DNA from 4 places in the Nitratireductor sp. WH36-1 genome. Region 1 is predicted to be linked to each of the others. Evidence: riboswitches for the same ligand, from Rfam matches in the RefSeq annotation. Region 1 holds a riboswitch; each other region holds the start of a gene.
The links. Region 1 has a riboswitch for cobalamin ahead of AC4PTT_RS06200 ((2Fe-2S) ferredoxin domain-containing protein). Riboswitches for the same ligand answer to the same signal wherever they lie in the genome.
Positions count from the first base shown of each region.

Region 1 (7,678 bases):
GATTTTGGGTCGGTTGACCGTTTCAAGGAAGAGTTCAAGGCGGCCTGCATTGCGCAGTTCGGAAGCGGATGGGCATGGCTCGTTTTTGATGGCGAGAAGCTCGCCATTGCCAAGACGGGCAATGCCGACACGCCGCTGACAGAAGGCAAGTCGGCATTGTTGACCTGCGATGTCTGGGAACACTCCTACTACATCGATTATCGCAATCTGCGTCCCAGATATGTCGATGCTTTTCTGGAAGGTCTCGTCAACTGGGAGATGGTGGCCGAGCGCTATGAGAGTGCCATCGGGGCTTAGGGTCAGGACCTGTTGATATGGCCTTCCCCTAAGTCCGGTGCGCCGCCGGCCTTGAGAGCCGGCGGCGTTTACAGGTGTCAGGCGCTTGCGTTTTCGGTGCGCATCGTGCGGGCGGCGGCAACCATGTTGACCAGGGCGGGACGCACTTCGTCCCATTTGCGGGTCTTCAGGCCGCAGTCCGGATTGACCCAGATCTGCTCCCCGGCAAGGCGCTGGCGCGCCAGCGAAAGCAGCGCCGTCATCTCACCAATTTCGGGGACGCGCGGCGAGTGGATGTCGTAGACGCCTGGTCCGATCTCATTGGGATATTTGAAGGTTTTGAAGGCATCGAGCAATTCCATCCTCGAGCGCGATGTCTCGATGGAGATCACATCCGCGTCCATGGCGGCGATGGCGTCGATGATGTCGTTGAACTCCGAATAGCACATATGGGTGTGAATCTGGGTTTCATCCGAAACCCCGCTGGCCGAAATGCGGAAGCTCTCCACTGCCCAGTCGAGATAGTGCTTCCAGTCCGCATGGCGTAGCGGCAGGCCTTCGCGCAGGGCCGCTTCGTCGATCTGGATAATGCGCGCACACGCTGCCTCAAGGTCACGGACCTCGTCGCGAATGGCAAGCGCGATCTGCCGGCAGGTCTCGCTACGCGGAATGTCGTCGCGCACGAAAGACCAGTTGAGAATGGTCACAGGGCCAGTCAGCATGCCCTTGACCGGCCTGTCCGTCAGCGACTGGGCATACTGCCACCACGAAACGGTCATCGGAGTGGGCCTGGATACGTCGCCGTAGATAACCGGCGGTCTGACATAGCGCGATCCATAGCTTTGCACCCAGGCGTGCTGGGTGAAGGCGAAGCCGGAAAGCTGCTCGCCGAAATACTGAACCATGTCGTTGCGCTCGAACTCGCCATGGACCAGCACATCGAGGCCGACGTCCTCCTGCCAGCGGATCGTCGCTTCGGTTTCCTTCTTCAGGAATGTGTCGTAGTCGACAAAGCTAAGCTCGCCGCGTGCATGTGCGGCTCTTGCCTTGCGAACCTCTGGCGTCTGCGGGAAGGAGCCGATCGTGGTGGTCGGAAAGGCGGGCAGGCCGAGCCGGGTAGCCTGTAGCTTCTGGCGCTCGACAAACGTGGCGCCGCGCGTCTTCATCTCGTCGTTGATCCGCGCCATGCGGCCCTGAACCAGAGGGTCGCTGACCTTGGGGGAGGCGTGCCGCGCGGCGACGGCATCGGCTGCTGCTTTCAGGGCACCGGCAACGTCTGCTCCGTTCCCGGACAGAACATCGGAGAGCACATGAAGCTCGTCCATTTTCTGCAGGGCGAATGCAAGCCAGGAGCGCAGGTCGGCGTCGAGCGTGGTTTCCAGTTCCAGATCGATGGGTACATGGAGCAGCGAGCAGGACGGAGCGAGCTGGACCATCGCTGCGCCGCGCGCCTTGACGACGGGCCCGAGCCTGTCTGCGAGGGAAGCCAGATCAGCGCGCCAGATGTTGCGGCCGTTGATCACGCCAAGCGACAGAACCAGATCCGGCCGCGCAGCGGCGAGCACCGCGTCGAGTTGCTCCGGCGCGCGAACGAGGTCCAGGTGAAGGCCGGCCACAGGCAGGGAAAGCGCGGTTTCCAGATTGCCGCCGAGCCCGCCGAAATAGGTTGCAAGCATGATCCGGAGATCTGGGGTAGCGGCTGCAAGCTTCCGGTAGGCAAGCCGATAGGCATCCTGTTCGTTGGGAATGAGGTCGGTGACGAGGGCCGGCTCATCAATCTGTACCCAGTCCGCTCCGGCCTCCTTCAGCTTGCGAAGCAGTTCTTCATAAACAGGCAGCAGGCGCGGCAGAAGCGCAAGCGGATCGTAGCCTGCATCGCTGGACTTGCCGAGTTTGAGGAAGGTGATCGGACCAAGGAGTACGGGCCGGGTATGGATGCCGAGCGCTTTTGCTTCAAGAAACTCATCCAGCGGCTTGGTGGAGGAGAGGGCGAAGACCTGGTCGTCGGAGAATTCCGGCACCATGTAGTGGTAATTGGTGTCGAACCATTTGGTCATTTCCTGCGCTTTGTGGCCGCCGGGGTGCCCGCATCCCGCATCCCTGGAGCCCTGGCTGCCGCGCGCCATTGCGAAATAGACGTCAAGCGGCACCGGGCCACCCTGCCAGCCATAGTCTGCCGGAACCGCGCCGACCATCACACTGGTGTCCAGTACCTGATCGTAGAGTGAGAAATCATTGGAAGGGATGATTGCAACGCCACGATCGCGCTGCTCCTTCCAGTTCTCGGCCCTGAGTTCCCTTGCAGTCTGGAGAAGGGTTTCTGCGCTGCTTTTGCCGGACCAATGGCTTTCAAGGGCGAGTTTCAGTTCTCGGCGGCGGCCGATACGCGGCACGCCGAGCGTGGAGACAGGAATTGAACGTTCAGACATGGCACACCCGATGCTGTTTGGGGCGGGGGGGGGGGCGTACGCAGACCGCGGCCTGAACGGCCGCCGCATGACGAACACCGGACACCCCGCCCGTTGACGTTGTTTCGTCATGGCAGGTCTCCTGGCTCACGGGTCTCGGCCTTGATCCGTCTTCCCGGACGTCTGTCCAGTGACTTGAATGGATTTCGGCTCGCCGCTGACAGTTGCGGGGGCAGCGCCGGATTTGAACCGGCTTCCCTCTTAGCCCGAATCCGCCTGAAGGCAGGTTCGAGAACCACGACGCGCCCAGATTCCTCGCAATGCGGCGGAAAGTCAAGAATGATATAAAGAAATGTTTATATCTTTACGTCTTGCCTGAAGGGTGATGTGCCTCTCTATTTTAGCTGTCGGGAAATCCTGTTCCGGAGTTGGTCCATGTGCGCGCGCGGGTCGGCCGGCAGACGGTTGACAGGCGCGGGTCTGAGTATACTTTTCGAAGCGGTCAAGGTTCCGTCGGCAGACCTGTCTCGGTCGGCGGCTAAGAGGGAATCCGGTTCAAATCCGGAGCTGACCCGCAACTGTGAGCGACGAGCCGCTTTGCCGATCATGTCACTGGCGTTATGCCGGGAAGACGGGTGAAGCTGTGATGAGCCGCAAGCCAGGAGACCTGCCTGATCGTGTGAAGTTCCGTGGTCGGGATATGCCACAGGAGCTCGTGCTTCGGAATATCCGGTTCCGACGCGCGATCTCCCTGCCGTTCCCGATCGCATCAGCTCGAGGAATGGCAGTGGATACGAATGCATTATTGAATGAAGGGCAGGGAAGCCGCGCGATCCTGCTTCTTGCAAAGTCGGCTTTTGCTGCTGCACCTCATGGCGAGATGGCGCGCCTCGCTGAAATGGCCGCAGGTTTTGAAGGTGTGACGGCGGTTCAGTACTGTTTCTCCGAACAGGGGACGCCGTCCTTGCGGTCCGCACTTCTGGAGCTGCGGGCAGAACATCATTCTGAGATCGTGATTGTCCCGCTCCTGCTTCCGATGGAGCCGAGCTTCCGGAACTGGCTGTCGAAATCGCTCCGGCGCTGGCAAGCCGAAACATCCGGCGGCTGGCCACCCATCCGCATAGCATCCGACATTGCCCGCAGTGCACATTTTGAACGGCTTCTTGGCGGTCTCATCGGCGACATTGTCCAGGAGCCGGCCGTTCCTCCCGCTGAAACTCCGGTGCGGGAAGGCTCTCTGGTGCCGGCGCAGAAAAGGCGGGTTCTGGTGTGTGAGGGCGGGGCGTGCAACGCTGCCGGGGCGGACGTTCTGTGGTGTCATTTGCGCAACCGGCAGAAGGAACTGAACCTGCGCAACACGGGGGATGGCACCATGACCGCGAAAGCAACCTGTCTCGGCCCCTGCAATCTCGCGCCGGTTCTTCAGGTATTTCCCGAAGGCACCTATTACGGTGGCGTGAATGAGGATGCGATAGACCGCATCATTGAAGAGCACCTGCTTGGGGGACGCGTTGTCGCCGATTTCGCCTATGAGCCGACCGGTCGCAAACAGCGGCTTCGCGGGACTTTAAACAGGTAATGGTAGCGGCGGGGAGGAAAACGGTTGGCCTTGCAGGTCAGATCAGGTTAACGATTGCGCGCCACGGTTCCGCAACGTCGGATGAAACGGGAACGCAGGACGGGTTCGTCCCAGTCTGCGGCTGCCCTCGCAACTGTAGGCGGCGAGTTCGGTATCGATCCACTGGTCAGTCGGCCGGGAAGGGATATTCGAACGCTTGAGCCGCGAGCCAGGAGACCGGCCTTGGCGCAAACGCAATTGTCGGCGAGGTGTCCGGCAAGAGGGTAGCGTAGACCGGTCTCGCGGGGTGCAAGGACGCCCTGCGGCGCATTCGGTCGATGCGGGCGCTCTTTCACGCACCTCCCGGCGCCCCGTGTCGATCGAGGTGATCATGTTGTTCAAGTCCGTTCTCGGCGCTGCCATTGTCGCGCTGTCACTCTCCCAATCCGCTTTCGCAGAAACCATTACCGATGATGTCGGGCGTCAGGTCGATGTCGACCTGCCCGTCAAGCGCGCTGTGATCTTCAACCGCTATTCGGTTGAATTCGCACGCGCCATCGGCGCCATCGAGCAGGTGGTTGGCACCGGCGCCAGCACCTATCGCGATCCTGCCTACTGGCCGGAATTCGGCCCCGACGACGTGGTGGGCCAGGGGCAGAGCGAGCCCAATTACGAGGCCATCATCGCCAAGAAGCCGGATCTCGTCATTCTGCCGCGCAACGGCGTTTACGAGGAGGCGGCGCGCCAGCTTGAGCCGTTCGGAATTCCGGTTCTGGTCGTAACCTCCTGGGATACGCTCAAGCATGTCGAGAACGTCAAGCTGATGGGCAAGCTCTTCGGTCGCGAAGAGCGGGCGGCCGATCTCGCCGCCTATTATGAGGATTACAAAGCGCTTCTGGCCGAGCGGCTTGAGGGCGTCGAGCCGGTGCCGGTTTATCTGGAGGAGAAGCGCCCGCTGGTGACGGTCACGCCGGGCTCTGGCTGGCACGACATGATCGAAGCCGGTGGTGGCAGGAACGTTTTTGGCGAAATCGTCATTGAGGACGAGCCGGCCGCGCGTGGCAATCCCAACGCCTTCACCATCGATCCGGAGGAACTGGTCGCGCGCGTGCCGTCGCTGATCGTGAAGCTGGAACCGGGCGCTTACACGACCATCCCCCAAGAGCAGTACAAGGCGACATGGGACGGGCTTATGGCGCGTGAGGACATCCGCGCCACCCCGGCGGCAGAGGCGAAGAACGTCCACGTCATCAACTACTACCTCGCCGGCGGCTCCTCGAAGATCACCGGCGCGCTGCAGATCGCCAAATGGGCGCATCCAGAGCTGTTCAAGGATGTCGATCCGGAAGAGGCCATGCGTCGCTGGATCGAGGACTTCCAGGGACTGCCCTATCAGCCGGGCATGACCTATCAGGGCGACTTCTGAGCAAGCTGACATGACGGGGCGGGGCCGATGACCGATACGCTTGAAACCGAAGCCGGGGGTACAGGTGCCGCCTCGGTCGAAAAAGGCAGGGGCCTTGCCGCCCGGTATCGGGAGGGCGGACGGCGACGCATTCTGCTGATCGCCCTGTCATTCGCGCTTTTGATGATTGCCGCCGCAGCGGTTTCCGTACGTGGCATCAACGATACAAGTGTCGGAACGCTTGCGCTCGTTCTCATGGAGCGGGCAAGCCTCGGCTATTTGCCAGGATCATCGGACGAACAGGCGGCGCGGGTTCTGCTTTACCTGCGCCTGCCGCGTGTGGTGATGGCGCTGGTGGCCGGCGCTGCCCTATCCGTGTCCGGCGTTCTCATGCAGGCCATTACCCGCAATCCGCTCGTCAGCCCCTATACGATCGGCGTGTCCTCGGCTGCCGGTTTCGGGGCTTCCGTCGCCATCATGTTCGGTATCGGTCTTCAGGCGGCAGGCGTCTATTTCGTCCCCCTGTCGGCCTTTGTCTGCGCGCTTCTGTGCGCGCTGGCCGTTTTTTCGTTGAGCTGGTGGCGGGGCATGGGGGCACAGGCGATGATCCTCACCGGCATTGCGCTGATGTATCTGTTCAGCGCATTGACCGCTGCGGTCCAGTTTGTCGCCACCGAAGAGCAGCTGGCCCGTGTCGTGCACTGGACGTTTGGCAGCCTCAACGGGGTGCAGTGGGATGCGGTCGGTCTGTGCGCCGCTGTTCTCTTCGCGGTGCTCATTCCGATCCAGGCAAGAGCCTGGCAGCTCAACGCACTCACCGTCGCCGGCGATGATGTCGCGCGTTCGCTGGGCGTCGATGTGCGCCGTCTGCGCACCTTCGCCATTCTCTTTTCCGTCGTCTCCGCAGCCTCGGTCATCAGCTTTGTGGGCGTCATCGGGTTCGTTGGACTGATCGGGCCGCATCTGGCACGCATGATGATCGGCGGTGATCACCGGCTTCTGCTGCCCTTCGCAGCAATCTGCGGCGCAGTGCTTCTTCTGGCCGCCGACACGATCGGGCGGCTGGCTTTCAGCCCGACGGTCCTTCCGGTGGGCATTGTCGTTGCCTTCGTTGGTGTTCCGGTCTTTCTGCACCTGATCGTGTCGCGGCGGCGGGAGGCTTTCGCATGACCCTTCTTGAAGCGCACAATCTGCGGCGGGTGCTGAACGACAACGCCGTTCTCGACGGCATATCGTTACGGGTAGGACCTGGCGAAATCGTCGGTCTGGTAGGGCCAAATGGCGCCGGCAAATCCACGCTGGTCCGCGCGATGCTCGGTCAGACGCGTCTCGAAAGCGGCCGGGTCCTGCTCGACGGGCGCGACATCGCTGGCATTTCGGCAAGGGAGCGGGCGCGGCTCGTGGCTTATGTTCCCCAGCGCACGCCGGACGGTTTTCCGGTCAGCGTTTTCGATGCCTGTCTTCTGGGGCGAACGCCCTATATGGGTATGAGCCCGGGCGCGCGCGACATTGCGCTGGTGGAGGAAGTTCTGGAAAAGCTCAATCTTTCCAGCCTTGCGTTCCGCTCCCTTGATGCGCTCAGCGGCGGAGAACGCCAGCGCGTCATGCTTGCGCGCGCCCTTTCGCAACAGACGCCGCTTATCGTGCTCGATGAGCCGACGAGCGCCCTTGATATTGGCAACCAGCTTTTCACCCTGCGGTTTCTGGCCGATCAGGTGCGCGAGCGGGGTGTCGGCATTCTGGTCGCCATACACGATCTGGCGCTGGCGGCGCGCTTCTCCAACCGGATCGCCCTGCTGCACAGGGGGCAGCTTATTGCCGAGGGGCCCTGGCAGCACGCGTTGACTCAGGAAACCATCCGCGCGACCTACGGCGTGGACGCAGAGTTTGGCGAACTGAACGGGGCGCCGGTGATTGCTCCGTTCGAGATGGAGCGGCAGGGCGGGGCCTGAGCTTCCTGTCGCCATACCAACTCCGCTTGAAACGGACGGTTTTCCCAGACTATCCGCGCGGTGTTTTTCGTCTCGGTCT
Region 1 is NZ_CM178970.1:1,298,545-1,306,222, forward strand. Features, by position in the region: gene AC4PTT_RS06190 (superoxide dismutase) at 1-297, shown strand, start outside; gene metE (5-methyltetrahydropteroyltriglutamate--homocysteine S-methyltransferase) at 375-2,705, opposite strand; cobalamin riboswitch at 2,800-2,999, opposite strand; cobalamin riboswitch at 3,173-3,372, shown strand; gene AC4PTT_RS06200 ((2Fe-2S) ferredoxin domain-containing protein) at 3,472-4,263, shown strand; cobalamin riboswitch at 4,311-4,502, shown strand; gene AC4PTT_RS06205 (ABC transporter substrate-binding protein) at 4,634-5,668, shown strand; gene AC4PTT_RS06210 (FecCD family ABC transporter permease) at 5,696-6,817, shown strand; gene AC4PTT_RS06215 (ABC transporter ATP-binding protein) at 6,814-7,599, shown strand; gene AC4PTT_RS06220 (helix-turn-helix domain-containing protein) at 7,649-7,678, opposite strand, start outside.

Region 2 (7,678 bases), on a different replicon from region 1:
CGAAAAGCGGTTTCGCAGATCGTTGGCCGGGACCCCGAAAGCCTCGACGAGGCCGGGGTTTCGCGGGCGGCCATCGAGAGCCTTGCCGAAAACTGCTCCGACGGCGTGGTTGCGCCGGTGTTCTGGCTGGCGGTTGGCGGACTGGCGGGCGGCGCGCTCTACAAGGCTGCGAACACGGCCGATTCCATGATCGGCCACAAGACCGCGCGGCATCTTCATTTCGGCTGGGCGGCGGCGCGTTTCGACGATCTGATCAACCTGCCCGCTTCGCGCCTGACGGCGTTTCTCTTCATTGCCGCCGCGTTCTTCATGCGTGATGCCTCGGCCGGAGCGGCGTTGCGTGCGGTGCGCCGCGATGCGCGCCATCATCGCTCGCCCAATGCCGGCTGGCCGGAAGCGGCGATGGCGGGTGCGCTGGGCCTCGCCCTTGCCGGCCCGCGCCGCTATGGCGGCGAGGTGGTGGATGACGCGGTGATGGGCGATGGCGGCCGCCGCGAGGCCAATGCCGGCGACATCCGCCGGGCGCTCACGCTCTATCGGATTGCAGACGGGCTTTTGATCGGGCTTGTGGCGGTGGCGGCGGGGCTTTGGTATCTGATTTGATCCGTGGCAGCGACGTGGTGCGTGGTTCGACAAGCTCACCATGAGGTAGGGAGAGACGCTGCAATTGCGTCTCCATGCTGATGAACAGGCTCGCAGGATACCGCTTCCCTCAAGGTGAGCTTGTCGAACCACACACCACCTCAAAGCAGGGCGATCTAAAACTCGATGCCCTTCTGCGCTTTCACACCAGCGGCGAAGTGGTGTTTTACCTGCCCCATTTCGGTGACGAGATCGGCGGCCTCGGTGAGCGCTGGCTTGGCGTTGCGGCCGGTCACGACCACATGAAGGTCGTCGCGCCGGTTGGTCAGCGTGGTCACGACGCGTTCAAGATCGAGATAGTCGTAGCGCAGTGCGATGTTCAGCTCGTCGAGAACGACAAGACCGATCGTCGGATCGGCCATCAGTTCCTCGGCCTTTCCCCACGCCCGCTCGGCGGCGGCGATGTCGCGCTGGAGATCCTGTGTTTCCCAGGTGAAGCCCTCGCCCATTGTGTGCCAGGAGACCTGATCGCCAAAGGCGGCGAAGGCATCCTTCTCACCGCAATGCCATGCGCCCTTGATGAACTGCACGACACCGACGCGGCGGCCATGGCCGAGCATGCGCAGCGCAAGACCGAAGGCAGCGGTGGACTTGCCCTTGCCCGGCCCCGTATTGACGATCAGAAGCCCCTTTTCGACCGTCTTGTCGCGCACCTCGGCATCCTGAACAGCCTTGCGTTTGGCCATCTTTGCCTTGTGGCGCCCGGCTTCGTTTGCGTCGATCTCTCGCATGTCACTTCACTTTCATGGGCAGGCCGGCAACCACCAGCGTGACGCTGTCGGCAGCGGCGGCGACTTTCTGGTTCAGGAACCCCGCCTCATCGCGGAAACGGCGGCCGAGCGGGGTTTCGGGCACGATGCCGAAGCCGACCTCATTGGAAACGAGAACCGTGGTTCCCTCTCTTGCGGCAAGAGCTGCAAGCAGTCGCTCGGCGGCAGGTTTTAGCTCATGGTCGTTGAGAATGAGATTGCTGAGCCACAGGGTGAGGCAATCGACCAGAACCGTTTCGCGGGCCGGCAGGGTTTGAAGCATGCCCGGCAGGTCGAGCGGGGCGTCGTGGGTCTGCCACGCCCCCGCTACTTCCCCCGGCCCCGCCACTGCCCCCTTGCGCCGCGCGCGGTGAATGGCGATGCGTTCGCGCATCTCGTCATCGAAGGCCTGGGCCGTGGCGATGTAGTGCCAGGGCGCGGGCGCGGCTTCGATCAGCGTTTCGGCATGGCGGCTCTTGCCGGAGCGCGCGCCGCCCAGAACGAAATGAAGTGAACGCATCGTCAGATCCGCCGGCTCAGCCGACAAGTTGTCCGGCAAGGAAGGTTATGCCGACACCGACAATGGCGGCGCCAGCAAGCCGGGGCTGCATGGCCTCTACCGCCCAGCCGCGCGAGCGGACGAGAAGATAGACGCCAAGCGCGATGGCGCTTTGGATTGCGGCAAGGCCTGCGAGATAGGCGATGAGCGGCGTCTGTTCGCTGCCGACAATGGCTTCGCCGAAGGCATAGCCATGGAACACGCCGACCACCAGGAACAGAGCGAAGACGAGCATGTGGCTTTCCACGGCCCGACCGCGCGCCAGAAGCCAGCCGCCAGCAAGAACGCTTGCCGCGATGACGATTTCGGCTGCCGGAAGATCGAGCAGCATCAGATGCAGGCCGACGCCGACAAGCGAGCCGGCAACAAAGAGAAGCGGCGCGAAAAGGCTCATGCCGGCGACGGCGGCAAACAGGCCGGCAGCGAGGATGAAGGCCAGATGATCAAGCCCGATCACGGGATGGGCGAGCCCTGAGACCAGCCCTTCGTAAAGGGTCGTGGGCGTCTGCCCGTCCATGGCGTGATGGGCGTGGGCGCTGGTTGCGAAGAGCGATGCAAATGCGAATGCGGAAAAAGTGCGCAGGAAACGCGTGTTCATGTCTGGTCCTTTCCCCTCCACCCGAGGGTTGCGGTGTTTCTTTCAGGCCGTCGGCAGGTTTCCTGGCTCACGGGTCGATGCGCTTTCCAGCCTTCCCAAGGCGTCATGCCTCAGTGGCGATCAGGAAAACGCTCTCCGCTTACAGTTGCGGGGGCAGCCGTGGTCTTGGCGCGATTGCGCCGCACCACGTTCCCTCTGGGTCCGCTTCAGCGGAACCGACAGCGGGCGGAGCATACAAGAATCGCCACGCCCCGCAAACGCTTTGTTGCCCGCATTGACAGACGTGGCGGGCGAGCCGTAAATGCGCAGCAGACGGTCCTTCTCCCGCAATGGAGAGGGCTAAGAGGGAATGCGGTGCGGGCCTTGCCCAATGCCGCAGCTGTCCCCGCAACTGTAAGCGGAGAGCGCACCTGACACGCCACTGGGGTTTGCCCTGGGAAGGCTGGAGAGCGCATCGACCCGTGAGCCAGGAAACCTGCCGTCTGCGAATGAAATCCTGACCGCCTGGCGGGTGTCCCGGGCAAGGAGTGTGCATTGTGACTGCTGACAGCGCCGCTGCGCGCCTTCTCCCGACCATTCATGGTGTCTCTGCCAGTACGCGGCCGCAAAAGGCCCGTGCGCCCCTCACCCGCGTCTTATCGTTCTCCACACTCCATCACCTGAAGGATATCCCATGACCACGAGTTTCGACCGGGTTCCCTGCACCGTCGTGACCGGCTTTCTCGGCGCCGGCAAGACGACGCTGATCCGCAATGTTCTGGAAGGCGCGCATGGCAAGCGGCTGGCGATCATCGTCAACGAGTTCGGCGATGCCGGCATTGATGGTGAGGTGCTGAAGAGCTGCGGGCTGGACAATTGCCCCGAGGAAAACGTTCTCGAACTGGCCAATGGCTGCATCTGCTGCACGGTTGCCGATGATTTCGTGCCGGCGCTCGACCAGATCCTCGCACGTGAGCCGAAGGTCGATCACATTCTGATCGAGACGTCCGGTCTGGCGCTGCCAAAGCCGCTGGTGCAGGCCTTTCAGTGGCCGGCAATCAAGAACCGTGTGACGGTCGATGGCGTGATTGCCGTGGTGGACGGGCCGGCGCTTGCCGACGGTCATGTGGCTGCGGACATGGACGCGCTGGATGCACAGCGCGCAGCCGACGATTCGCTCGACCATGATGATCCGATCGAAGAAGTGTTCGACGACCAGGTGGCCTGCGCTGACCTGATCGTTCTGTCGAAGAACGATCTTCTGGATGAGGAAGCCGCCGGGCGCGCCCGCGCGCGGATTGCGGGGCATCTGTCGCGCAATGTGCAGATCGTGCCGAGCGCGCATGGCAAGGTGGACCCTGCCCTGCTGCTGGGTCTCGGGCTTGCCGTCGAGGACGACATCGAGAACCGCAAGACGCATCACGACGATGCGCATGACCACGAGCACGACGATTTCGATACATTCGTTGTCGATCTGCCATCGGTTCTGCGGCCCGAAGATCTGGAAGCGCGTGTCAATGCGGCGGTGGAGACCGGGGAGGTTCTGCGCCTCAAGGGCTTTGCGCATGTGAAGGGCAAGCCCATGCGCCTGCAGGTGCAGGCGGTTGGTCCGCGCGTGTCGCACCATTACGACCGCCCGTGGAAGGCCGGCGAAGCCGCCGAGACGCGGCTTGTCGTGATCGGCCTCAAGGGCATCGACCGCGCGCGTATCGAAAGCCTTCTCTCGGCCTGATCCGATGCACATCCTCGCCACCACCAGTGCCTCACTCGACGATCTGATCGAGCCTGTCGATCTGCAGCAGTCGCCGGCGGACATGGTGGCGCTGTCGTTCACCGACAGCGATCTGGCGGGGATTGCCTCTGCATGGCAGGCGCAGCGCGAGGCTCTGCCCGCGCTGCGACTTGCCGCGCTGCGCGACCTGAGACACCCCATGTCGGTCGATCTGTGGATCGACAACACGGCAGCGCATGCCCGCGTTATTCTGGTGCGGGTGCTGGGCGGCTATGAGTGGTGGCGCTATGGCTGCGACCGGCTTTCCGCACTGGCCCGGCAAAAGGGCATCGCGCTGGCGCTGCTTCCCGGCGAATGCCATCAGGACGACGCGCGCCTGGCCGAGCGCTCCACCGTTTCGCCGGAAGCGCGCGCGGCGCTGCTCGCCTGCTTCCGCGAAGGCGGACCGGACAATATGCGCGCGCTGACCATGCAGCTTGCGTGCCTTGCGGGGCGGGACATCGAAGCGCCGGAGGCGGAACCGGTGGCCAAGGCCGGTTTCTATGCGCCGGGCCATGGCATTGTCGAAGCGTCGTTCTTCCCGGCCAGTGCGAATGCCGACAGGCCTGTCGTGCCGATCCTCTTTTATCGCTCCATGCTGCTGGCAAGCGATGTTGCGCCCATCGACGCGCTGGTGGAGGCGCTTGAGGAACAGGGGCTGTGTGCGGTTCCCGTTTTCGTTTCCAGCCTGCGTGACCCGGTTGCCGCCGATCTCGTGCGCAACGCCGTGGAGGCGTTGGAGCCGCAGGCGCTTATCACCGCGACGGCCTTTTCGAGCGGCGCGGAGCCCGGCGAAAAAACGCTGTTCGACCGCTTTGGCGTGCCGGTTTTTCAGGTGGTCACCGCCACCACGCGGCGCGAAGCGTGGCAGGAAGGGCAGCGCGGTCTCGCGCCTGCGGACCTCGCCATGCATGTGGTGCTGCCGGAACTCGATGGCCGGCTGATGGCCGGCGCGATTTCCTTCAAGGATGAGGCGGCGCTGGATGAAGGGCTTTCCTTCGGCGTTCAGCGCAACCGGCCCGAACCGGCGCGCATCCGGCAGGTTGCGGCAAGGATCGCCGCCTTTCTGAAGCTCGGTGGCACTCCGGTGGCTGAGCGCCGCATTGTCGTTCTCATCCCGGACTATCCAAGCGCGCCCGGCCGCACCGGCTATGCGGTGGGGCTCGACGTGCCATCGAGCGTGCTCGCCATGCTGCATGACCTTGATGAAGCGGGTTATGCGGTTTCTGGTGTTCCGGAGACCCCAAGGGCGCTGATGCAGCAGCTTGAAGAGCCGTCGGAAGCGCTTTCGCTGGATGAATACCGGTGCGCTTTCGATGCGCTGCCCGAAGAGGCGCGCGAAACACTGCTCGCCACCTGGGGACCGGCGGAAGGCGATGCGGAAGATGGCGTCTTTCCGTTCCGCGCGGCGCGGTTCGGCAATGTCACCGTGGCGCTTGCGCCGGATCGCGGGCGCTCGGCAGACCGACGCGTGGACTATCATGACCCGACGCTTGCACCGCGCCATGCGCTCGTCGCCTTCGGCCACTGGATGCGGGAGGGGCTCGATGCCCATGCGCTGATCCATGTGGGTGCGCATGGCACGCTGGAATGGCTGCCGGGCAAGACCGTGGCGCTGACGGAAACCTGCTTTCCGGAGATCGTGGCTGGTGCGCTGCCGGTGGTCTATCCCTTCATCGTCAGCAATCCGGGTGAAGCGGCGCAGGCCAAGCGCCGGATCGGCGCTGTGACGCTTGGGCATCTGACGCCGCCGCTGGCGGGCGCAGGGCTCTCGCAGGACCAGCAGGAGTTGGAACGGCTGGTGGACGAATATGCGCAGGCCGACGGGCTGGACCGCCGCCGCCGCGACCGGCTGGCGCAGCTGATCGTGGAAACCGCCGAGCGCACCGGTCTGACCCGTGATGCCGGCGTTGAGGACACGGGCGACACGGATGCGGCGCTGATGCAGATCGACGCCTGGCTCTGTGATCTGAAAGATTTCGCCATCAAGGACGGGCTGCACATCTATGGCCGGGGCAGCGGCATGGATGAAGGACCTGAACGCAGCGCCTGCGCGGAGAGCGAAAAGCGCGCGCTTCTGGCCGCACTCGATGCCCGACACATCGCGCCCGGCCCCTCCGGCGCGCCGGCGCGGGGGCGTACCGATGTGTTGCCGACCGGCCGCAACATCTTCACCGCCGATCCGCGCACACTGCCGACGCCGACCGCAACCGCACTGGGCAGGATGGCGGCGGATGAGGCCGTGCGCGGCTATCTGCAGGAGCATGGCGACTGGCCGCGCTCGCTCGTCATCGACCTGTGGGGCAGCGCCAGCCTGCGCACTGGCGGCGAGGAGATCGCACAGGGTCTGGCGCTGATGGGCTGCCGGCCGCAATGGGATCAGGCGACGGGGCGCGTGACGGGGATTGAAGTGCTGCCGCCAGCCAGCCTTGGTCGCCCGCGTATTGACGTGACGTGGCGCATCTCCGGCCTGTTTCGCGACATGTTCCCGACCCAGATCGCGTTGCTCGACACAGCGGTTGCCGCCGTGGCCGCGCGCGACGAAGACGAGAGCGAAAACCCGCTTGCCGCTGCTGCGCGCGTGGCCGGCAAGGCTCCGGCGCGTATTTTCGGTTCCGCTCCGGGCACCTATGGCGCGGGACCGGAAGAAAAGCTTGCGCGCGGAGACTGGCAGGAACGCGCCGAACTCGGGCAGGCCTATCTGGACGCCGGCGCGTTTGCCTTCGGCGGTGCGGAGGGCGAAGGCCGGCGGGAAGACGGCGCGTTTGCGCGGCAGGTGGCGGATGCCGACATGCTCATCCATACGGGCGACGATGCCGGGCGGGACATTCTCGAAGGCTCGGCGGATGTGGCCTTTATCGGCGGGTTCGCGGCGGCGGTGGAAGCGCTGGGCGGCAAGGCTGATCTGGTGGTGCTCGACACGACCGATCCGGAGCGCCCGCGCGCCCGCTCGCTGGCGCAGGCCATTGCCCGCACCGTGCGCGCCCGTGCGGTCAATCCGCGCTTTATCGAAGGGCAGTTGCGCCACGGCCCGCGCGGCGCGGCGGAACTGACGGAAACGGTCGACCGGCTGATCGGCTTCGCCGAGACCACGGATGCGGTTTCAGGCAGCCTGATCGATGCCGTGTTCGATGCCTATCTCGGCGACGAGGTTGTGCGCGATTTCCTGCTTGCAGAGAACCCGGCGGCGGCCCGGGCGATGGCGGAACGGTTTCACGCTGCGCGAAGGCGCGGCCTCTGGCACCCGCGCCGCAACTCTGTCGATGATGATCTGGCGGCACTTCTTGCGGAGGCGACGGCATGACGATGCGGCGTGGCGCTTGCCCCACACTCTCCGCCCCCATGAAGACCGGCGACGGGCTGCTCGCGCGGATTGCGCC
Region 2 is NZ_JBZXDP010000002.1:633,204-640,881, forward strand. Features, by position in the region: gene cbiB (adenosylcobinamide-phosphate synthase CbiB) at 1-603, shown strand, start outside; gene cobO (cob(I)yrinic acid a,c-diamide adenosyltransferase) at 759-1,373, opposite strand; gene cobU (bifunctional adenosylcobinamide kinase/adenosylcobinamide-phosphate guanylyltransferase) at 1,375-1,911, opposite strand; gene AC4PTT_RS22115 (HupE/UreJ family protein) at 1,928-2,548, opposite strand; cobalamin riboswitch at 2,584-2,783, opposite strand; cobalamin riboswitch at 2,845-3,045, shown strand; gene cobW (cobalamin biosynthesis protein CobW) at 3,222-4,259, shown strand; gene cobN (cobaltochelatase subunit CobN) at 4,264-7,602, shown strand; gene cobG (precorrin-3B synthase) at 7,599-7,678, shown strand, end outside.
Region 2: another riboswitch for cobalamin. It lies ahead of AC4PTT_RS22115 (HupE/UreJ family protein); the one in region 1 lies ahead of AC4PTT_RS06200 ((2Fe-2S) ferredoxin domain-containing protein).

Region 3 (7,678 bases), 240 kb from region 1:
CGGTGTTCTTGTGCCAGTCCTCGTCGACCGAGATCAGCTCGTGCTCGTGCTCCATCTGGCCGGCCTCTTCCATCAGCGCCTTGGCCGCGTCCACATTGCGCTCGATCTTGGGCAGCTCCGCATACTCGGGATGGATCGGGCAGACATGGTGGTTCTCGGCCACCTCGCCGGCATTGTCGTAGCCAAGCGCCAGAACTGTGGCGTTGTCCACGGCCATCTGCAGCGCGCGGCGCACCCGCTCATCGTCATACGGCTTGTTGTTGACATTGGTGCGGGCCACAATCGTGGTTGCCGTGGTGACCTCGGACTTGACCAGGCCAATGGCGTCGAGAATGTCCACGAAATCGGCGGTGGTCTCGTAATTGGTGTGGATCTCGCCGGATTCAAAGGCGCTTACCATGGCCGATGGATCGGTGCCGTAATCGATGAATTCGATGCCATCGAGATAGGCCTCGCCGCCCCACCACTTGCCGTCTTCGCGCTTCTTCAGTTCGACGCGGTTGCCCACTTCGTATGAAACGAGTTCGAAGGGACCGGTGCCGATGGGATTGGCGATGAAATCACGGCCCGTCTCATCGAAGCTCGGATGCACGATCAGGCCCGGATAGTCGGCCATGCCGGGAATGATGGAAATGTCAGGGGCAGACAGGTTGAGCTTCACCGTCATGTCGTCGACCTTCTCGATCGCGCCTTCGCGCGCCTTCTTGGTCTCCGGATCGATGAGTGCAGCCATGCGGGCGGGCATGGAGTTGCCCTCCACCGTCTGATCGCACCAGCGGTTGAAGTTGTAGATCACATCGTCTGCGGTAAAGGCGTCGCCATTGTTCCAGGTCACGCCCGGACGCACGTGGAGAATGTACTCGGTGGCGTCTTCGTTGACCTCCCAGCTCTCCAGAAGCCGGCCCTCAAAGGTGAAGTCGCGCGTGTATTTCACCAGCGGCTCAAGCGTCTGACGCATGGCGTTCGCGATCTCGGACCAGTCGGCCGTGCGCGGGTCTTTCGGATCCTTGATGAACATGGCCACACGCAGCGTGCCACCCATTTTGGGCTCCTGAGCGAGCGCATGGGTGGGCACGGCAAGGCCGAGCATGCCATAGGCGGCGGCTGTCGATGCGCCGAGTGCGCTTGCGAGCGCCAGGAACTCACGTCTGTCCATTTTTCCGACGCGCGCTTCGTTCGCCATTTCGGCGACGCGGGCTGGCACTTTCTCGCCATTGCTCTTGAAAAACGTCATCGACGCACTCCCATTTCTTGCCGTTATCAGTTTGTGTTCAGCATTTCCCATCGCGCCAGCGATGTCAAAAAACGACCGGGGCCAATGGTAAGTTTTGCAGGTTTTTCGACCGTTGAAATGACGAGTTTGCGACAAATGAGCCGCAAAACTGACAAATAAAGCCGATTTCGCAACAATTTTCGAAACCTGTACTGACAATCCCCGCCACTTGCGCCGTTATGGGCGCAACAGCCGCCCCACAGGCCGCGATTGACGCTGCCGGAGCCAGTTGGTAAGCGATTTTTTGTTCGCTTGAGGTGCTCCGGCAGGCACTCGCATGCCGGGGAAAAGGGAACACGGAACGGCCCTGCATGATCAGGCCGCAGCCGTGGCTGCTCCCGCAACTGTGAGCGCCGAGGCTCCTCCTATGCCACTGGGTGCAATGCCCCGGGAAGGCGAGGAAGCCGATGAAGCGCGAGCCAGGAAACCTGCCTTGAGCCGTCACCGACCGGATGCGGGACGCTTCCGGGGCTGTGGATCTCGCAGTGGTGACGAAATGTCATCGCTGGCGGGGGACAGATTCAGACAGCCATCGCTCTCCAGCAAAAGAAGCAGCATTCTCATGGAGAGCACGCATGCCATCCAGACGTTATCGCACCCGGCTCCTGCTCAGCGCTTCGGCGCTGCTGACGGGCCTTTCAGCCACCATGGCGGGCGCAGAAGACTATGTGCTTGAAAAACTGGTCATCACGCCCAACCGCACACCGGCAGAGGCCTCCACCGTGGGGTCGACGGTGAACGTGGTGGGCCGTGAAGAGATCGAGGAACAGTCCCTGCCGCTGGCCGTCGAGTATCTCGACCTGCTGCCGGGTGTGAGCCTCTCATCGCCGGGTGGCGTTGGCGCGGAGGGCAGCCTTTCGATCCGCGGCGCGCCGCGCCGCTATGTGAAGACGCTCTATAACGGCATCGACATTTCCGATCCGACCAGCCCACAGGTGCAGACGTCCTACCAGTATCTTCTGTCGGGCGGCCTGCAGAGCATCGAAGTGCTGAAGGGATCGCAGAGCACGCTTTACGGCTCCGATGCGATTGCCGGCGTGATCAGCCTGTCGACGCTGGGCGACATCGAACCGGGCATCGCCCATATCATTCAGGGCGAAGGCGGCTCGCACGGCACGGTCGGCGGCTCCTACGGCTTCAGGGCGGCGAACGAACAGTCGAAACTCTCCATCAACGCAACCGGCTACCGCACCGACGGCATTTCGGCTGCGGCTACGGGCACGGAGCGCGATGGCTATGAGAACGTCACCTTCGACGTGAATGCCGAGCATGCATTTTCCGACGTGTTCTCCGTATTCGGCTCGGCGCTCTACATCGACGCGGAAGCCGAGTTCGACAATCAGGGCTTCGGCACCATTCTGCCGAGCGACAATCTGACGGCGACCAACCACAGCAAACAGCTGGCCGGCCGCGCCGGCTTCAATCTCGACCTGATGGACGGCCGCTTCCGCAACACGGTTTCCGTGCAGGCCTTCGACCTGGAACGCTCCATCACCGGCACCGCGTTCGACGGCTCTTATGACGGTCGCCGCTACAAGGCCGATTATCTGGGCGCATTCGACGTCAATGAATGGCTGACGGTTCAGGGTGGCGCGGATTACGAACGCCAGAGCGCAGTCTTTCCCGCCGGCATGTTCAACCCCCAGATCGATTCCGATTTCTGGATCGCAGGCGTCTGGGGCGAGGCCATTGCCACGCCGGTAGAAAACCTGACGCTGACAGCCGGCCTCAGGCAGGACGAGCACAGCGAATTCGGCGGGCACACCACATACCGGGCAACCGCCTCCTATCTCATCGATGCGACCGGAACGCGTCTGCACGGCTCGGTGGGAACCGGCTTCCGTGCACCCAGCCTCAACGAGCTTTTCGGTCCGTTCGGGGCAAACCCCAATCTGCGGCCTGAAACCAGCTTCGGTTTCGACATTGGCGTGGAGCAGCGTTTCTGGAACGACAGGGCAATCGCCGACATCACCTATTTCCAGCTCGAGATCGACGATCTGATCGGTTACACGACCCAGTATAACCAGATCCCCGGCACGTCGCGCATGCGCGGTGTCGAGGCCTCGCTCAGCTATGCCGCGACCGACTGGCTGGACCTCACCGGAGCCTACACCTACACGCATTCGGTGGATCAGAACGATGCACGGCTGCCGCGCGTGCCGCGCCACGAGATCGGGCTGGTCGCCAGCGTTCGGCCTGCCGAGAAATGGACCATTTCGGCCTCGGCCAAGGCGGCCATCGACACGGTGGACACGGGCAATTTCAAGCTGGACGATTACCTGCTGGTCAACGCCAAGGTGGCCTACAAGCCGACCGAGGACACCGAGCTCTATGTGCGCGCGGAGAACCTGCTCGATCAGGATTATCAGACGGTGCGCGGCTACAACACGCCCGGCTTCTCGGTGTTCGCCGGGTTCCAGGCAAAGTTCGCGCCCTGATGCGTGAGCGCCGGAAACGCCTCTCCCGCCTTTCCGGCCTGACATTTCTGGCCGGCGCGCTTCTCAGTGCGCCGGTTTCAGCTGCGCCCGAGCGGGTCATGTCGCTCAATCTGTGCACCGATCAGCTGGCCATGACGCTTGCCGAACCGGAACAGCTGATCTCGGTTTCCTTCCTTGCCCGCGAGCCGGACCTTTCCATGCTGCATGAGAAGGCGCAGGGTTTTCCTGTCAATCGGGGTCTTGCCGAAGAAGTGTTTCTGGAAAAGCCGGACCTCGTGGTGACCGGCACCTACTCGCTGCACAACACGACCGCGCTTCTGAAACACCTCGGCTTCAGGATCGAGGAGTTTTCCTTCGTGCAGACGCTCGACACCATTCCGGGCGAAATCCGCCGCATGGGCGCGCTTCTCGGTCAGGAAGCGCGGGCCGAGAAGCTGGCCGATGATTTTTCGCGGGAGCTTGATGCCATCGCAAAAAGCCAGTGCGACATGCGCCCCACCATGATCGCCTATGATCAGAACGGGGTGGCGCTTGGCAGCGGAACGCTGGCCGATTCCGTTATGCAGGCGGCGGGCTTTGCCAATCTCGCGGCTGATCTCGGACTGGTGGGCGTTGCGCCCTTCCCGCTCGAACAGGTCATCGCCGCCCGGCCCGACGTCATCGTCACCAGCGCGTCAGAGGGCGCGCCCACCCTTGGCGAACATGTGCCGCGCCATCCGGCAATTGCCGCGCTGCCCGACACGCGCATCGGCGCATTCGTGCCTGCCGGCGCATGGTCCTGCGGGTCGCCCGCCGTGATTGAAGCCGTGCGCGCGCTGGCAAGCCTGCGCGCCGAAATCGCGCCCTGCCCGCAGGACGCCACGCAATGAAGCTCTCCATCTCGCTCGCAATGCTCGCCCTTGCGCTCTTCATCCTGTCGCTCCTGGTCGGGCCGGCTGCGCTTGGGATCGGAGACAGCATTGCAGGGCTTTTCGCCGGCGGCGGTGAAGCAGCCGCCATCATCATGCGCGAAATCCGCCTTCCGCGCGCTCTGCTCGGCCTTGCCATCGGCTTTTCACTCGGCCTTTCCGGCGCGGTGCTGCAAGGGTTTCTGCGCAACCCGCTCGCCGAACCCGGCGTGATCGGCGTTTCGTCCATGGCCGCACTCGGCGCGGTCGCCGTGTTCTATTCGGGGCTTGCGGGAAGCTCGCTCTACGCGCTGCCTGCCGGGGCGCTGATCGGTGCGCTTGCCGCCGTGCTCATCCTGCTTGCCATTGCAGCGCGTCAGGGCTCCACGCTCACACTCATTCTGGCCGGCGTCGCGCTATCGAGCCTTGCCGGCGCGCTGACCTCTCTGGTGCTCAACCTCTCGCCCAATCCGTTCGCCGCCTATGAAATCATCTTCTGGCTGCTGGGCTCGCTCAAGGACCGCTCCATGGAGCATGTGCTGCTTGCCCTGCCGCTGATGGCCGCCGGCTGGCTGCTGATTGCGCTTTCGGCGCGCGCCATCGATGCGCTGTCGCTCGGCGAAGAGGCTGCCGGCAATCTCGGCATTCATATGGGCCGCGCGCGTTTCCTGATCGTTGCCGGCGTGGCGCTTTCGGTGGGGGCGGCGACGGCGGTGGCCGGCACCATCGGCTTCATCGGCCTCGTGGTGCCGCATCTGATCCGCCCGCTCACGAACTGCATGCCAAGCAGTCTCTTGCTGCCGGCCGGCCTCGGCGGCGCGGCGCTGCTTCTGGCTGCCGACATTGCCGCCCGGCTCGTTTTGCCGGCGGGCGAACTGAATGTCGGCGTTCTGACGGCGCTGATCGGCGCGCCCTTCTTCCTGTGGCTCGTGATCCGCGCCCGCCGGGAGATGCTGTGATGAGGCTGCAGGCGGACAATATCAGCGTGAAGCTTGGTGGCAGGCGGGTGCTTGAGGGCGTCGGTTTCGACATCGAACCGGGTCAGGTAATCGGGCTGCTCGGTCCCAATGGCGCAGGCAAGTCCACATTGATGCGTGCGCTGACCGGGCAATTGCCGACTGAAGGCGCGATGCGGCTCGGCGCGCACGATCTCACCGCGATCAGCCCGGCCGAACGCGCGCGCCTTATCGCCTATCTGCCGCAACAGCGCATTATTGGCTGGCGTCTCACCGTGCGCGATCTGGTGGCGCTGGGCCGCCTGCCCTGGCGCGCCTTCGGACGCCGCCCGGATGCCGGTGATGAAGCGGCCATCGCCCGCGCGATGGAGATGGCCGATGTGACCCCGCTCGCCGACCGGATCGCCACCGAGCTTTCAGGCGGCGAGCAGGCGCGTGTACTGATGGCGCGCGCCATTGCGCAGCAGACCCCGCTGCTGATCGCTGACGAACCGGCCTCCGGCCTCGACCCGGCACATCAGATCACCCTCATGCAGTCGCTGAAGCGGCTTGCAGAGAATGAAGGGCGCACGGTTCTGGTATCGCTCCATGATCTGACGCTGGCAGCGCGCTGGTGCGGCCGGGTTATGCTCCTGAACAAGGGCAGGCTGACAGCCTTCGGCTCACCGGAAACCGTTCTTTCGGAAGCGCATCTGGCGGAGATCTATGGCGTGAAGGCCCATCGCGCACGCGACGAAGATGGCCTCATCATCGCCCCCGTCGGCCTCACAAAAAGTCAGAACAGAGACTAATTGCCGGTACGCTCCGCCATGGCCGCTTTGGCATTCAGAAGACCATCGCCGAACTCTTCATCCCGGCCCGGCGCTCCCAGATCCACCGCAGTGGTGCGCAGAAGTTCGGCCAGCGCTTCGGGCGCGGCGTCCTCGCCGGCATGCATGAGATTGGCAATCGCACCGGAAACGATCGCGGCGGCGAAAGACGTGCCCGTCACCACATCCATACCACCGGGGATGGGCGCGACAACGTTCACGCCCGGTGCGGAAAGGTCGATGTAGCGGCCGCGATTGGCCTGCCCCATCAGCCGGTCGTGAACGTCGGTGGCGGTCACGGCGATCACATCCTCATAGGCTGCCGGATAACCGAAAGGCGCGCCCGGTCCGTTGTTGCCGGCCGCAGCCACCAGAACGACGCCACGCGCCATCGCATTGTTGCAGGCAGCGGAAAAGAGCGGGTTTTCCGGCCCGACAAAGCTCATATTCACGATCTGCGCGCCCTCTTCCACCGCCCAGTCGAGTGCGGCGAGCAGCACATTCGTGCTGGACACGCCGCTCTCGAAAGCGCGCGCATGAAGCAGGCGTACGCCCGGCGCGATGCCGCGAAAGGTTTCGCCGCCGGCTATCAGGCCGGAGATGGATGTGCCGTGATCCCGGTCAGCCACCTCCATGTCGGGCAGCGCATCGAACGTGCCCGCGACACGCCCCTTCAAGGCCGGGTGATCCCCGTCAAGCGCGGTGTCGATGACCGCCACGCTCACATTCTCGCCGCTTGCAGCACCGGCATCGAGCGCGATGCGTTCAAAGGCGTAGTTCACCACGCCCGCCGCCTGCTGAAGCTGGAAAACATGGTTGGGCACACGATCCGCCAGCCGGCCATCGCCGGCAAGCTGGGCAAGAACGAAGCCCACCGGGCGGCCATCGGGAATGCCAAACCGCGCAACGGTGCGGCCCAGAAGCGTGGAGGCACGGGCGGAACGCAGTTCAAGCCCGAACTGCGCGGCAACGGCGGCCGCCACGCCTTCATCGCCGTCCAGCGTGACAAGCACTTCGTCGGGCACGAAAGCCCCGGATATGGCGCGCTGCGGCGCGACCGGCAGGGAAAAGGCTCCTGCCCCGGCGGGTGTGGGAAGGGTCGGCGTGGGTCCGCCACCGGGTGTGGCGGGCTGTGCAGGCGCATCGCGGCCCGCTCCAGGCCCGAAAAGCTCGGCCAGCATCTGCGGCAGATAGATTACGTGACGCCCGGAGGGCTGTGTCTCGACGCGCATCCCGTCCGGTGCAGCCTGCGGGTCGGGCGTGGTCTGGGCGAATGCGGGACCACCCGCGAAGGCGGTGAGCAGGATGCCGGTCA
Region 3 is NZ_CM178970.1:1,538,742-1,546,419, reverse strand. Features, by position in the region: gene AC4PTT_RS07385 (ABC transporter substrate-binding protein) at 1-1,234, opposite strand, end outside; cobalamin riboswitch at 1,512-1,723, shown strand; gene AC4PTT_RS07380 (TonB-dependent receptor plug domain-containing protein) at 1,849-3,711, shown strand; gene AC4PTT_RS07375 (ABC transporter substrate-binding protein) at 3,711-4,580, shown strand; gene AC4PTT_RS07370 (FecCD family ABC transporter permease) at 4,577-5,557, shown strand; gene AC4PTT_RS07365 (ABC transporter ATP-binding protein) at 5,557-6,345, shown strand; gene AC4PTT_RS07360 (S8 family serine peptidase) at 6,342-7,678, opposite strand, start outside.
Region 3: another riboswitch for cobalamin. It lies ahead of AC4PTT_RS07380 (TonB-dependent receptor plug domain-containing protein); the one in region 1 lies ahead of AC4PTT_RS06200 ((2Fe-2S) ferredoxin domain-containing protein).

Region 4 (7,678 bases), 1.3 Mb from region 1:
CCGGTTTGGGCTTGTGCTGTTTCGTGTTCATCGGATGCCGCAACCATGTATACTAACCAGTGAGTTTCCATGCAGCGTGCCCGGTCCTAGCCTTTCTGTCAATTCAACTGGAGAGGCAGGAAAATGCAGAACACCGTGCTTTGCGAAAGGAAGGGGCGTATCGCGCTTCTGACGCTGAACCGCCCGTCGAAACTGAACGCTCTGAACTACGCGACCAATGATCGGCTGCTGTCGCTGCTCGATGAGATCGAGGCGGATGAGGCAATCGGCGCCGTGGTGGTGACAGGGGCGGGGGATCGGGCGTTTTCGGCTGGCGGAGACATACATGAATTCGCCGAGAGCATAAGGCAGGGCGCAGAAGAAGCGGTGCGCGCCTTCTGTCGTCGCGGCCAGCAGATGACGGCGCGCTTCGAGGCGTTTCCCAAGCCGGTGATTGCGGCGGTCAATGGCATCGCCTTCGGGGGCGGCTGCGAGATCACCGAAGCGGTGCATCTGGCGGTTGCCTCCGAGCAGGCGATTTTCGCGAAACCGGAGATCAATATCGGCATTCCGCCGACATTTGGCGGCACGCAGCGCCTGTCGCGACTGGCGGGGCGAAAGCGCGCGCTGGAACTGCTCCTGACGGGAGATACGTTCGGGCCGCAGCGCGCCCATGAGCTGGGGCTGGTGAACAGGGTGGTGCCTGCGGAAGATCTGCTTCCTGCGGCGTTTGAGCTGGCGGAGCGCATCCTGCAGCATTCGCCACTGGCGGCCGCCCGGATCATATCGGCCGTGACGCGGGGCATAAACACGACGATTGAAGAGGGGCTTCTGATCGAGCGCGAACAGTTTGCCCGCATGTGCGCGACGGCAGATGTGCATGAAGGGCTCGACGCATGGATCGAACGGCGTACGCCCGTCTATCAGGGAAGGTGAAGCAGATGACGCGTTACACCGGTTTCACCAAGGAGATCTGGGAGGCGTTTCGGGCGGATGCACGGCCGGGGCCGGTCCAGATGCTCAATCTCATCAAGCTGCGTGAGCGGGCGGATTATCCGGATGGCCGGGTGGCAAGCGGTCGGGACGCCTATGCGGAATACAGCCGGATCAGCGCGCCCGTTCTGGAACGGCTGGGCGGGCGCATCGTCTGGCGGGGCGGTTTCGAGCTGATGCTGATCGGCCCGCAGGCAGAGGCGTGGGACATCTGCTTCATTGCCGAATATCCATCGGTCGGCGCGTTTGCGCAGATGATGCGCGACCCGGCCTACCATGAAGCGCTGCCGCATCGTCAGGCCGGCGTTACGGACAGTCGGCTCATCCGCTTCGCCCCGCAGCCCGGCGGTGTGAATTTCGCCGGGGGCTGAAGGCGACTTCCGGTTGCTAGAGCCCTGATCCTAGAGCAGTTTGTAGAACTTCTCGAAGGCGAGATAGGTCGACTTCACGTGCTGCCGGGCAAGCCATGATCGAGGCGCTCTCCTCATCGCTTGCGCGAATGGTGGCCTTGGCGAACCGGTGCATGTTGCGGCAAGCCAGCTGCGCGTCGGCCGTTCTTTCGCGCAAACGCCATTCGCGGTTGCGTCGCGGTTCCTTCGCGGATAGGGTCGCCGCCGCATGCGGTTCCGCCTTTCGCGGATGAAAAGGGAACCCGGTGCGGTCTGCCTGACAGACCAATTCCGGGACTGCCCTCGCAACTGTAAGCGGCAAGTTCTTTCCAATGCCACTGGCGAAAGCCGGGAAGGCGGACCGAACGTTCGAGCCGCGAGTCAGGAGACCTGCCTCATGCATAGACCATGAACGCCGGACGAGGTGCGCCGGCAGGAGGCCCAGAATGCATGCAGGCGCTTTGCCGGCAACGAGTCCGTCTATCGAGACGTCACGTCTCCGATCCGTTTCCCGATTTCCTTCGGCGCAGGCCGAATTCATTCGACTGATCCCGGGCAGCGTCACGCCTGACCGCGAGACCCGCCATGCGCGTTGATCTGGCAGGCTTTGCCCGCGAAGGCGCGCTTGGCGACCACCGGGCGCTGATGCGCCTTGTCGAACGGGCGGACGCGCTTGGTTTCGGCGGCATCTGGTTCAACGAATTTCATTTCGGTCGCGAAACGCTGCCCTATCCGTCCACATTGCTGCTTGGCGCGGAGGTGCTGGCGCGCACGGAGAGGCTGCGGTTCGGCACGTCGATCCTCGTTTTGCCGCTCTATCATCCGCTGCTGCTTGCCGAGCAGATCGCGCAGCTCGATTTTCAGAGCGGCGGGCGTATGGATGTGGGGATCGGGCGCGGCACCGAGCCCGGCACATTCACCGCGCTCGAGATTTCGCGCGATGACGCATCAAGGCGGTTTGCCGAAGCGCTGAGGATCATGATCGACGCCTGGACGAAGCCACATTGTTCGGCGGATGGCGGGCCGTGGCATTTTTCCAACGTCTCCGTCGGGCCGCCGCCGGTGCAAAAGCCGCATCCGCCGATCTATGTCGCCGGCGTCTCGGAAGAGACGGTCGACATCGCCGCCGGGAACGGTTTTCCGCTTCTTTTGAGCCTTGAACCCAATGAAGCACGGCAATTGCCCGTGTTTCATGCAGCACTTGATCGCCATGGTGGATCGCGCGCGCCGCTCGTTGCTTCATCGCTGTCGCGTTATGTGATGATCGCGCCGACCCGGGCGGAGGCCATGGAGCGGGTCGATGCGCTTCTGGAAAAGCTCAATGCACGGCGCACGGCACGGGCGCTGGAGCGTGGAATGCAGCCGCCTGCGCCGCGTGATCGCGCTGCCATGCTGGCGGATTTCACCATCGCCGGAACGCCCGAGGATTGCCTTGCGCAATTGCGCGCGCTCTCGGCGGAGACCGGCGCGAACAGCATTCGCTGCCTGTTCAGCGCCAACGGTCTGATTGCCAACGATGTGGCGCTCGCCGGCATGGAACTGTTTGCAGCGGAGGTCATGCCAGCGCTCGGCCAGCCAGACCGATCCCTATCCCAAGTTGAAAGCGCCGGCGGCATGCCGGCCATACAAGGAGTGAATTGATGTCGCGATTAACCGGTCTGCGCGGGCTTGCGGTCGCAGGTTTCGTTCTGGTGTCTGCGCCCGCCTTTGCCGATGAGGCGGGCTTTCCCTACACGGATGAGAATTGCGGCTACACCACCACCTATGACGCGCCGCCGGCGCGGGCGGTGACGGTGAGCAACAACGCCACGGAGATGATGCTGGCGCTTGGTCTGGAAGACCGCATGGCCGGGACCTCCTATATGGCGAACCTCAAGATCAGCCCCCAATACGAGGCGGCGTACAACACGGTTCCCGTGCTTTCACCGCTGGTCGCCACCACCGAACAGCTGATCGAGGCGGAGGCCGATTTCGTCTATGCCGGTTATCCGGACGGGTTCAGCGAAAGCCGCCACACGCGCGATCAGCTTCACGATCTGGGCATGAAAACCCGCCTCAACACCGAGGGCTGCAATCTCGGCAAGTTCGGGTTTGAAGAGCTCTATGCGGAAATCCGCTCCATGTCGGCAATCTTCGGCGTGCGCGAGCGCGGCGAGGCTTTGATCGCCGACATCGAGGAGCGCCTTTCCGAGGTGGAAGCAAAGCTCGATGGCGTTGAGGCCATGCCGGTTTTCATCTTCAATGGCGGCGAATCCGCACCGCGCGCCGTGCTCGGCAACACCATGCTTTCGCATGTGGTCGAGCGGGCCGGCGGGGCGAATATCTTTGGCGACGTGGCAAACCGCTATGGCCAGGTCTCCTGGGAGCAGATCGCCGAACGCGCGCCTGAATACATCGTTGTCTATTATTCAGGCACGGCCGGTGGCCAGGTGGTCGGCGATCCGGCCGGTGAGCTGGGGCAGGCGCGCATCGAGATCCTGAAGGCCAACCCGACGGTGGAGAATGTGCCCGGCATTGCGGGCGAGAAATTCGTCACCATCGATTCCGTCTGGGGACAGCCGGGGCCGAGCTCCATCGATGCGGTGGAAAAGCTCGCACGGGCATTCCATCCCGACCGGATCGAAAAGTAGCCGGCTTAGATACGGTTTCTAACGATGCATGCACCGGCCTCCAGAAAGGAAAAGGCGAACAGCCATGAAGCGCTGATCGCCATCCTCCAGTCCGCGCCGCCCGCGCGGGGCGGGGCCGTGCAGCATGGTCTTGAGGGTGTGGCGTCGCGGCGTGGCGTTACCGGCTATGCGCTGGTCATCGTCCTGATGGTTGCGCTGCTTCTCGGCGTTTCTCTTGCCGGGCTGATGCTTGGCTCGGTGCATATTCCCGGCGGCACGGCGCTTGCCATTCTCGCCAATCTCGTGCTCGGCGACGGGCTTGTCGAACCGGACTGGCGCACGGCTTACGAAACCATCGTCGTTCAGACGCGCATGCCGCGCGTTTTCCTTGCGGCTCTTGTCGGGGCGAGCCTTGGCGTGACGGGCATGACGATCCAGTCCATCGTTCGCAACCCGCTGGCGGGGCCGAGCATTCTGGGCGTTTCGTCCGGTGCGGCCACCGGTGCTGTGGTGGTGATGCGCTGGGGGCTTCTGGGGTTCGGCGCGTTCACGCTGCATATTTCGGCCTTTCTGGGCGGGCTCGTCACGCTGTTCGTGGTGTTCTGGGTGGCGCGCACCAGCGGCCAGATGACCCCGACACGGCTTGTGCTCGCGGGCGTGGCGATGAGCGCCATTCTGAGCGCGCTGACGAGCCTGATCGTGCTGACATCGCCCGATCCGCAGCTTGCCTCCCGCGTCCTGTTCTGGACACTGGGCGGTTTCGGTACGGCGCAATGGAAGCTCATTCCCATACCGCTTGCCGCCCTTGCGCTCGGGCTTGGCGTGATGCTGGTGCAGGCGCGCCGGCTGAACCTGCTGATGGCCGGAGATGAGAGCGCGGTGGCGCTCGGCCTCAATGTGCAGCGCTTTCGCCAGAGCATGTTCGTGCTGGCGGCAGCGCTCACCGGCATCACCGTGGCGGTGTCCGGTGTGATCGGCTTTGTCGGGCTCATCATGCCGCACATCGTGCGTTTCCTTGTCGGCGCGGATCATCGCCGCGCATTGCCGGCGGTGGCGCTTCTGGGGGCGAGCTTCACCATTGGCGCGGACCTCGTGGCGCGCACGGTCATCGCGCCGCTGGAGCTGCCGGTGGGCATCGTCACCGCGCTGGTGGGCGGGCCGTTCTTCATCTGGCTGCTGCGGCGCGATGCGCGCGCGCTGGGCGGTGCGCGATGAGCATGGAACCGGGAACGCTCGACCTGCGCTCGGTCACGTTTCGCGCGGGCGACAGGGTGCTTGTCGATGATGTGTCGATCAGCGTTCGAAAGGGCGAGATGGTCGCTCTTTTGGGGCCGAACGGCGCCGGAAAATCGAGCCTTCTGCGCACAATCTATCGCATCAACCGGCCGTCATCCGGCTCGGTTTTCGTCGATGGCGAGGATGCCTGGCGGCAGCCGACCGAATGGGTGGCGCGCAATGTGGGCGCGGTGCTGCAGGACATGCCGGCGGAATTTCCGCTGACCGTGCGCGACGTGGTGGCCATGGGGCGCTCCGCGCACAAGCGGCTTCTGGAGGCAGACACGGCGCATGATCACGCGCTGATCGCGGCAGCGCTCGAACTCTTGGGGCTGACGGCGATGCAGGAGCGCGCGTTCCGCACGCTGTCGGGCGGCGAGCGGCAGCGCGTGCTCGTCGCGCGGGCGCTGGTGCAGCAGCCACGGCTTCTCGTTCTTGATGAGCCGACGAACCATCTCGACATTCACCACCAGCTCCAGCTTCTGCGTTTCATGCGCGGGCTGGGCACCACGGTGGTTGCCGCGCTGCACGATCTCAATCTGGCGGCCATGTTCTGCGACCGGCTGTGCGTTCTGGATCATGGCAGGCTGGTTGCGGCGGGCACGCCGGACGCGGTGCTCACACCGGCGCTTCTGAAGCGGGTCTACCGGATCGACGCGACGATAGGGCGGCATCCCGAAACGGGCACGGTGTGGGTGATGCCATCCGCCGCGCCGCCCATCGGCGCAAACGGCGTGGATCATAATTAACGCAGCCTTAAGCGGCGTGGCGCTTTATGGGGCAAGCGCAACAGGTTCTGATCCCGGTATGGCGAGCAACCCCGAACTTTCCCGATTGGCAGCCGTGACCTCCCAGGGGTCGCGCGGCAGCGGGCGCGGGTAGGCCATGAGCAGCACATATTCAGGGCCCTACGGGGCGGATGATTACGGTGCAGGCGCGCATCGCGCGGAGGCCAGCCGGAAGAAGCCCTCCTTCATCACGCGGATGGTTGCGACGGGGCAGCCCTCCACGGTCATCGCGGCGGTGCTCCTCACCATTCTGATGATCTCCTTCCGCCCGTTCCAGCCATCCGGGCCGCAGCTGAGCGGCAGCGGCGGCGACATCGTCAATCAGCTTGGCTTTGGCGGGCTGGGTGCGGTGGCGCTGGCCTCGCTGCTGATGCTCGTTGACCGGCGGGTGCTGGTTGCCCTCCTGAGCCCGTGGTGGCTTCTTCTGCTTGGCTTCCTCGCCATTGCTACGCTCAACACGCCGGTGCCCACCGACACGATGCGCACCGTGGCGTTTTCCCTCATCGGCATCCTGACCGTTGCGGCCATTCTGACACTGCCGCGCGATGCGGACGCGTTTTCGCGCGTGCTTGTCTTCGCCGGTTTCGTGATCCTCGGGCTTTCCTATTTCGGGGTCGTCGCCCTGCGCGATGTGGCGGTTCACCAGGCCTATGATGTCGAAGCGCAGCATGCGGGCCTGTGGCGCGGCGTCTTCACGCACAAGAACATTGCCGGTCCGGTCATGGCCGGGCTCTCCTTCGCCGGGCTCTATCTGTGGCGGCGCGGCTGGCGCTGGTCGGGCGGGGCGATTGCCGTTCTGGCGATGATCTTCGTCTTCCACACCGGCTCCAAGACCACCACGGCCACGGTGCCGCTGGCCGGCATGCTGGTGGCGCTGCCCGGTCTCTTCGGGCTGCGCTCGCTGGTGCCGGTTCTGGTGATCGCGGCGGTGGCAACGCTTGCCGTGGCCACGCTCGGCATTGTCTATATCGGGCCGGTGAAGGACCTTGCGGCAACGCTCGCGCCGGATCTCACCTATACCGGCCGCACGCCGATCTGGGATTATGCCGGAGACATGATCGCGAAGAAGCCATTGTTCGGATACGGGTTCGAGAACTTCTGGCTCACGCAGACCGTGTTTTCCTCCGACCACCCGTTTGACCGTTCGTGGGATATCCGCGGCACGGTTCACGGGCACAATGGCTATGTCGACATGGCGCTCGGCATGGGACTTCTGGCGCTCTGCACGGCCATCATCACCTTTCTCTTCGTGCCGTTGCGCGACTTTGCGCGCACCCCGCCCTATCGCGAGAACATCTTTCTCGCCGATCTCTTCATGATGATCGTGACATTCAGCCTGTTCAACGCGTTTCTGGAGAGCTTCTTCTTCCGCCGCACGGACCCGGTCTGGATGCTCTTCGTCATGTCCGTTCTAGGCCTGCGTCTCGTGGCGCGGTTCAGGGTGCCGACGCGCATAGAGCGCTGAGTTTTCCTTTCCGGTCAAAAGCTGACGTCCAGCCGACATGTCGGCGCGCTATGAAGGCGTGACGGCAATGGGCGCGCAGTCCCTGCTGCATAACGGCGCACCGTGTGCGGCAGGCTTGCGTTCGGAACGGCAGGGTTCTACACAAATTTCAGAAATTACTGAAATCAATGTCAGGTGTGT
Region 4 is NZ_CM178970.1:45,675-53,352, reverse strand. Features, by position in the region: gene AC4PTT_RS00240 (TetR/AcrR family transcriptional regulator) at 1-31, opposite strand, end outside; gene AC4PTT_RS00235 (crotonase/enoyl-CoA hydratase family protein) at 124-915, shown strand; gene AC4PTT_RS00230 (DUF1330 domain-containing protein) at 921-1,343, shown strand; cobalamin riboswitch at 1,577-1,773, shown strand; gene AC4PTT_RS00225 (LLM class flavin-dependent oxidoreductase) at 1,947-3,002, shown strand; gene AC4PTT_RS00220 (ABC transporter substrate-binding protein) at 3,002-3,991, shown strand; gene AC4PTT_RS00215 (FecCD family ABC transporter permease) at 4,016-5,185, shown strand; gene AC4PTT_RS00210 (ABC transporter ATP-binding protein) at 5,182-5,994, shown strand; gene AC4PTT_RS00205 (O-antigen ligase family protein) at 6,131-7,498, shown strand.
Region 4: another riboswitch for cobalamin. It lies ahead of AC4PTT_RS00225 (LLM class flavin-dependent oxidoreductase); the one in region 1 lies ahead of AC4PTT_RS06200 ((2Fe-2S) ferredoxin domain-containing protein).